DNA from 3 places in the Bacillus sp. MT94 genome. Region 3 is predicted to be linked to each of the others. Evidence: riboswitches for the same ligand, from Rfam matches in the RefSeq annotation. Region 3 holds a riboswitch; each other region holds the start of a gene.
What was found. A riboswitch is a leader RNA that binds a small molecule or an ion and turns the genes downstream of it on or off. The one in region 3 is predicted to bind S-adenosylmethionine.
Positions count from the first base shown of each region.

Region 1: linked by a shared signal. The riboswitch ahead of mmuP (S-methylmethionine permease) and the one ahead of AC1Q51_RS04745 (ECF-type riboflavin transporter substrate-binding protein) in region 3 are both predicted to bind S-adenosylmethionine.
Region 2: linked by a shared signal. The riboswitch ahead of metK (methionine adenosyltransferase) and the one ahead of AC1Q51_RS04745 (ECF-type riboflavin transporter substrate-binding protein) in region 3 are both predicted to bind S-adenosylmethionine.

Region 1 is NZ_JBXAEZ010000005.1:375,968-378,239, reverse strand. Features, by position in the region: gene mmuP (S-methylmethionine permease) at 1-1,197, opposite strand, end outside; SAM riboswitch class I at 1,281-1,388, opposite strand; partial or broken gene AC1Q51_RS20040 (IS4 family transposase) at 1,732-1,976, shown strand; partial or broken gene AC1Q51_RS20035 (IS4 family transposase) at 1,952-2,200, opposite strand.
Region 2 is NZ_JBXAEZ010000002.1:1,023,495-1,025,766, forward strand. Features, by position in the region: gene metK (methionine adenosyltransferase) at 1-989, opposite strand, end outside; SAM riboswitch class I at 1,159-1,280, opposite strand; gene pckA (phosphoenolpyruvate carboxykinase (ATP)) at 1,509-2,272, shown strand, end outside.
Region 3 is NZ_JBXAEZ010000001.1:981,589-983,860, reverse strand. Features, by position in the region: gene AC1Q51_RS04750 (ABC transporter ATP-binding protein) at 1-670, opposite strand, end outside; gene AC1Q51_RS04745 (ECF-type riboflavin transporter substrate-binding protein) at 681-1,229, opposite strand; SAM riboswitch class I at 1,369-1,484, opposite strand; gene AC1Q51_RS04740 (aspartate/glutamate racemase family protein) at 1,638-2,272, shown strand, end outside.

The sequences.
Region 1 (2,272 bases), on a different contig from region 3:
GTCCTTTTCAGAATTTCCTTCTTTCAAAAATTGTCTGCGAAATAGGAACTGGGAAGCGCTAATACTCATCCAAACTATAACTACTGCTAGACCGGAAATGGAAACAAGTACGATATAGACAGTATCTGGTGCCACAATACTTGAGAGCAAAGCCAAAGCTCCACCCATCATACTGAAAATGACGGCGTTGATTGGAACACCTTGCTTCGTCATTTTCCCAAAAATCGGGGATATCGTATTCTTATTAGCAAGCGACCAAAGCATTCTAGAAGAGGCATAAAGGCCTGAGTTTGCCGCAGATAAAATGGCTGTTAAGATAACGAAATTCATTATGTCAGCTGAATATGGCACCCCAATTCGTTCTAGAACTGCAACAAAAGGGCTCTCTAATACCCCTGCATCGGAAATAGGCAATAACGCAGATAAAACAACAATCGTTCCTACAAAAAAGATGATCAATCTCCACAGAGTAGTTCGAATGGCCTTCGGTATCATTTTTTCTGGGTTCGCTGTTTCTCCAGCTGCAATGCCTATTAATTCTGTTCCCGAAAAAGCAAAATTAACCGCAAGCATGGTCATCATAATGGCCGTAGCACCATGAGGAAATAAACCTCCACTTGTAAAATTAGAAAAGAATGGTGCTGCTTTTGAATGAGTCATTGGAAGAAACCCTAGCATTGCCGCTACTCCTAAAACAATAAAAATCACAATAGCTATAACCTTTATCGATGAAAACCAAAATTCGGATTCGGCGAAAAATTTAACAGTCAGGACATTTAATACAAAGATCAAAATGGCAAAAAGAGCACTCCATACCCAAATATTAACCGATGGAAACCATCGCTTCATAAGTAATCCTGCGGCTGTAAATTCAGACCCTAAAGCAACAGTCCAAGTTAACCAATACAACCAGGCTACTGTATACCCTGTACCAGGTCCAATGTATTTAACTGCATAACTATGAAATGCGCCCGTTTCAGGCATATGTACGGAAAGCTCGCCTAAACATAGCATAACTAGATAAACTACTAGCGCACCAATCAGATAGGATAGAATTGTTCCAAACGGGCCAGCTTGTTGAATAGTGTAACCCGAGCTTAAGAATAAGCCAGTTCCAATCACCCCACCAAGTGATAGCATGACTAAATGACGTGCTTGCATTTTTCTTTGAAATTCTCTCCCATTTTTGTTCTCCATTTCTACTCTCCTTTAGTTACTATCCAGAAAAAACAAAAACGCACTCTAAAAAAGAGGGCGTTACTGACAAATAAAAACGGAAGCTCTCATCTATCAGGATTATCACCCGCTGGAATTAGCACAGTGTCTACTTAAGCAGACCTGTTGCTGAGGTTTCATAAGGCCAGTCCCTCCACCTCTCTGGATAAGAAATATTTTTTTATAACCTTATCAATCCATTTAATAACTGTCAAGATAATTCTGTTTTTTAAAAAAATATCTATTATAGAAATACAAAAAATAGAGTATTACTATAACTGCAACCCACTCCTTCTCGGGTATTATTTAAAAATCGAACATACACAACCTGATTTATTTATGATACGGTTCACAAGCACTGCCTCAAAATTTAATACACTTCTAAATATCTTCTTACTTCTTTGGCTATGGGGTCACCATACATAACCATCAACTCAGGTGATTTTAATACCCTCAAATATCAAAAAAACGTTATCTTTTCTAAACAAGCTAAATTAGAAAGGATGATGTTTTCTTATGAATCTCTCGATTCAAGATGAATTATTACCATTTGCAGAATAATTACAACGATATGTTACACCTGTATTCTTAGAAGAACTTGCAAGGGAAATAGGATTTATAAGGCGAAGACTTAAGTTTTCTGGATCAGAATTAGCTGCTATTTTCATTTGGATTAGTCAACGGGCGGCAAGTGATTCCTTGGTTCGATTATGAGTGGGCTTCATGCAGCGGCAGGGCTTAGCCCTGAGGGAATTAATAAAACTCCTGTTGAAGTTTCTAATTGACTACAAAGTTGAGTAATAGAGGTAGTAGCGGTTTGTTGATTTAACCATACACACAAATATAAAAAATGATGCCCATGGCACTTGCGTTTTCATTTCATTCCGCCTGCTTCTATAGCTAATTGATTAAGTGTAGTGGGAGACATATATCGATATAACTCTTTAGCAAATAAAGACAACTCTTGTTTTTGATAAATATTTATAAAAAGCACGTCACCTTTTCTCATTAACATAAGTGAATAGTAACGTGCTTTTAACTTCAAGAATAGTCTAAA
Region 2 (2,272 bases), on a different contig from region 3:
AATGTATCAACTGAAATTGATACTGGTTGTGCTACACCGATTGCGTATGCAAGTTGTACTTCTGCTTTGTCAGCAAGACCAGCTGCTACGATGTTTTTCGCAACATAACGAGCTGCATATGCTGCAGAACGGTCAACTTTTGTTGCATCTTTACCAGAGAATGCACCGCCGCCATGGCGAGCGTATCCACCGTAAGTATCAACGATGATTTTACGTCCTGTTAAACCAGCATCACCTTGTGGTCCACCAATTACGAAGCGGCCAGTTGGATTAATGAAGAATTTCGTTTCTCCATCCATTAATTCTGCTGGTACTACAGCTTTAATTACGTGCTCTTTTAAGTCGCGATCGATTTCTTCCCATGTAACATCTGGGTGATGTTGTGTAGAAATTACGATAGTATCAACACGTACTGGTTTACCATTTTCATCATACTCAACTGTAACTTGCGTTTTTCCATCTGGACGTAAGTATGATAATGTATCATCTTTACGTACTTCAGTTAAACGGCGAGCTAATTTGTGAGCAAGCGAGATTGGAAGTGGCATTAACTCTTGTGTTTCATTACATGCGAAACCAAACATTAAACCTTGGTCTCCTGCACCAATTGCCTCAATCTCAGCGTCAGTCATTTGACCTTCGCGTGCTTCTAGCGCTTGGTCAACACCCATAGCGATGTCAGCAGACTGCTCATCGATAGATGTTAAAACAGCACAAGTTTCTGCATCGAATCCGTATTTTGCGCGTGTGTAACCAATGCCTTGAATTGTTTCACGAACGATTTTTGGAATATCTACGTAAGTAGAAGTCGTAATTTCCCCCGCTACCAATACTAAACCAGTTGTTACAGTTGTTTCACAAGCTACACGTGCATTTGCGTCTTTTGATAAGATCGCATCTAAAATTGAATCAGAAATTTGGTCACAAATTTTATCTGGATGTCCTTCAGTTACAGACTCAGATGTGAACAGATGACGTTTTTTTGTCATGTGGTAAACCTCCCTACAGTAATTGTATATATTGTACGGAACTCATCCTTAATTTGCCACAAACTGCGACATACATTTATTCTCCCACACAAGCATACAGAAAAACCTTTCCTACTTTACATAGAGGAAAGGTTTAATTTGCTACTTGCATACTGCTTTTTGCCCTTCGCTCTTATCGTTCGAGACCTGTAGCCTCGCACAGGTTTTAGCACCTATTCACCTGCATTTATCAATACAAGTGAGGTTGCTGGGCTTCATCGGGCCTGTCCCTCCGCCAGCTCGGGATAAGAGAGTATCCGTCCCAACCTATACTAAAGAAATGATATTCATTTGTCAATTAATATTCACATTTTCCTGAAAGTTTTTCTCAATACGCCTGAAATGAAATATTAATAGGGAAATAATGCATTCACACAAACAAAAAGAAATAAATAGTATACATTATTTATATAATTGTGTTATACTCTTGTTGGGGATTACGAGAAATATTTCATTAAATGAAAAGGATGGTATATAAATATGAGTACTGTGAATGTCCAAATTGGTTTACACGAATTATTGAACGGAAGCAATGCACAGATTCAACTAAGTGTTCCGCAATTAGTGGAAAAAGTATTAATGCGAAATGAAGGGAAATTAACTTCGACTGGTGCCGTTTCTGCTTCAACTGGAAAATATACAGGACGTTCTCCTAAAGATAAATTTATTGTGAAAGAAGCATCGGTTGCTGACAAAATTGCTTGGGGAGCTGTGAACCAACCGATTTCTGAAGAACATTTTAATAAATTATATACTAAAGTTTTAGAATACTTAAAAGAAAAAGAAGAGTTATTCGTCTTCAAAGGATTTGCAGGCGCTGACCGCAATTACCGCCTACCAATTCAAGTTATTAACGAATATGCATGGCACAATTTATTTGTACATCAATTATTCATTCGTCCAACTGAAGAAGAATTAACAACTCATGAATCAGAGTTCACAATTGTTTCTGCACCGAATTTCAAAGCTGATCCAGCTGTTGACGGTACAAACTCTGAAGCATTCATTATGGTTTCATTCGAAAAACGTATCGTACTAATTGGTGGTACAGAATACGCTGGAGAAATGAAAAAATCAATCTTCTCTATTATGAACTTCTTATTACCTGAACAAGATATCCTTTCTATGCATTGCTCTGCAAACGTAGGTGAAGAAGGCGACGTAGCACTATTCTTCGGTTTATCTGGAACAGGTAAAACAACATTATCTGCTGATCCAAACCGTAAATTAATCGGTGATGATGA
Region 3 (2,272 bases):
CTTTACCTTCATCAATTAATATAACTTTGTCTAAATCCAGGTTTAAAATTTCTTCTATTCTATGTTCAATAATAACAATCGTTTTATTATATTGTTCATGTATATCTTTCATAAGTTTTATCGTATGTAAGGCACTTAGTGGATCTAAATTAGCTAACGGTTCATCGAACAATAATATATCCGCATTTGTTGTTAATAAACCCGCTAGAGAAACTGTTTGCTTTTGACCTCCTGATAATTCATGTGGACTTTGTTTATGAAACGTATGCATCTTCACCTTTCTTAATGAGTCCGAAACAATCTTTTTCATGTCATCTTGCTTTACACATTCATTTTCTAAATAAAAAGCTACATCTTCTTCTACTGTCAGACCAATAAATTGAGCATCTTGATCTTGCAAAATTGTTCCTACCTGCTTACTTTGTTCAAAAATACTTCCTTCCCTCGGGTCTTTACCGGCAATTAAAACGTTACCTGTACTAGTCCCTTCGTAAGAAAATGGGATTAGCCCATTTATACAATGAGCTAATGTCGACTTTCCTGAACCACTTCGTCCAGCAATTAGTACTTTTTCCCCAGGGTATATATGAAAGGTAATATCACTTAAAGTAGGCTGCGCAGCATGCCCATATTGAAAGGTGAATTGTTCAAACGAAATAATTGGTTTCATGTTAACATCCCTACTTTTCAATTTTTAAATGTGTATGTTTCTTATTAGATTTTGCCAAGCCAATTGTAAGTGGCAATCCAACTACTAAGAAAACGATAACATCGGAAATTGTTGCTCCTAATACTTGGATAACAATTTTGTCAAATGGTTCTCCCATCACAATAATATCGAATGCCCCAGCAAATATAATAGCAATGACAATACCAACTAGCCCAGTAATTGCTAAATAAGAAATATGCCCCTTGTTAAACGACCCGTTTTTCACACTAAAACCAACTCTTTTTTGAATAAGACCCATCGAAAAACCAATAATCCCTGAACTAGTAACCCAGCCCCACCAAATCCCCCATCCAGCAATCGTATCTGTTACGGTATGACCGATAAGTCCGATTAACAGTCCTGCCACTGGACCAAATAATGCTCCAAAAACAGTTAATATAGCTAATGCTGGTTTAATAAATGTATTCGGTGCAATAGAAAATCCCCAAAGTCCTAATATCCCGTATAATGCTGCTCCAATACCGATTGCTACTACTAACTTTGTTGATAATTTGTTCATTACAATTCCCCTCTCATATTAGTCAACTTTTATTACTCTATATTTAATTTAAAAATGAATTATGCATCTACACTCCCTTTCTATACAACAAAAAATGACCTCTTATATAAGAGGTCATTTTCTTTCACGTTCAAGAATCCTCTTATCTTTCAAAAAACACAACGTGTCCTCTGCGGAATTAGCACCTTCCTATAAAATTACATAGGGGTTGCTGAGGTTTCTTAGGGCCGTTCCCTCCACCTCTCTGGATAAGTATTAATTTGTAATTCGTATTATGGCACTAAAGAATGTAAATTTCAACACTTTTCTTACTATTTTTATTTTTTGTTAAATAGATCATTTAAATCATTGTATTCTTATCGGAATTATGAAATAATAAATTCAAAATCGTTTTGGGAGGAATGCATTATGAAAGTTATTGGTTTGATTGGAGGATTAAGTTGGGAATCTACATCATTATACTATAAACATATTAATACACTTACACTCTCTCAATACGATCAAAATGCAAAGTTAGTTTTATATAGTATGGATTTTGGTGAAGTAACTACTTTATTACAAAACCATCAATATGAAGAAGTGAAAAATGAACTAGTTACAGTTGCAAAGAAAGTTGAAAAATCTGGGGCTGAATGTTTATTAATGTGTTCAAATACCGTACATCTATTTGCCGAGGAAGTAGAACAAGCAATATCTATCCCGCTTCTTCACATTGGTGATGTAAGTGCTAAAGAAATGGTAGAACAGAATATAAAACGTATCGGACTATTAGGAACAAAACAAACGATGGAGCAAGATTTCTATAAATCACGATTAGCGAAATATAACATTGAGACAATTATCCCCAATGACGAGGAAAGAACTTTTATCCACCATGTCATATTAGATGAATTAAGTAGAGGGATCATTTCAGAAACATCTAAAGAAGAGTTATTACAAATTACAAAATCATTAATTCAAAATGGTGCTGAAGGTATATTATTAGGCTGCACTGAAATACCTTTACTCATCTCCCAAAATGATCTCACTGTTCCCGTTTTTGA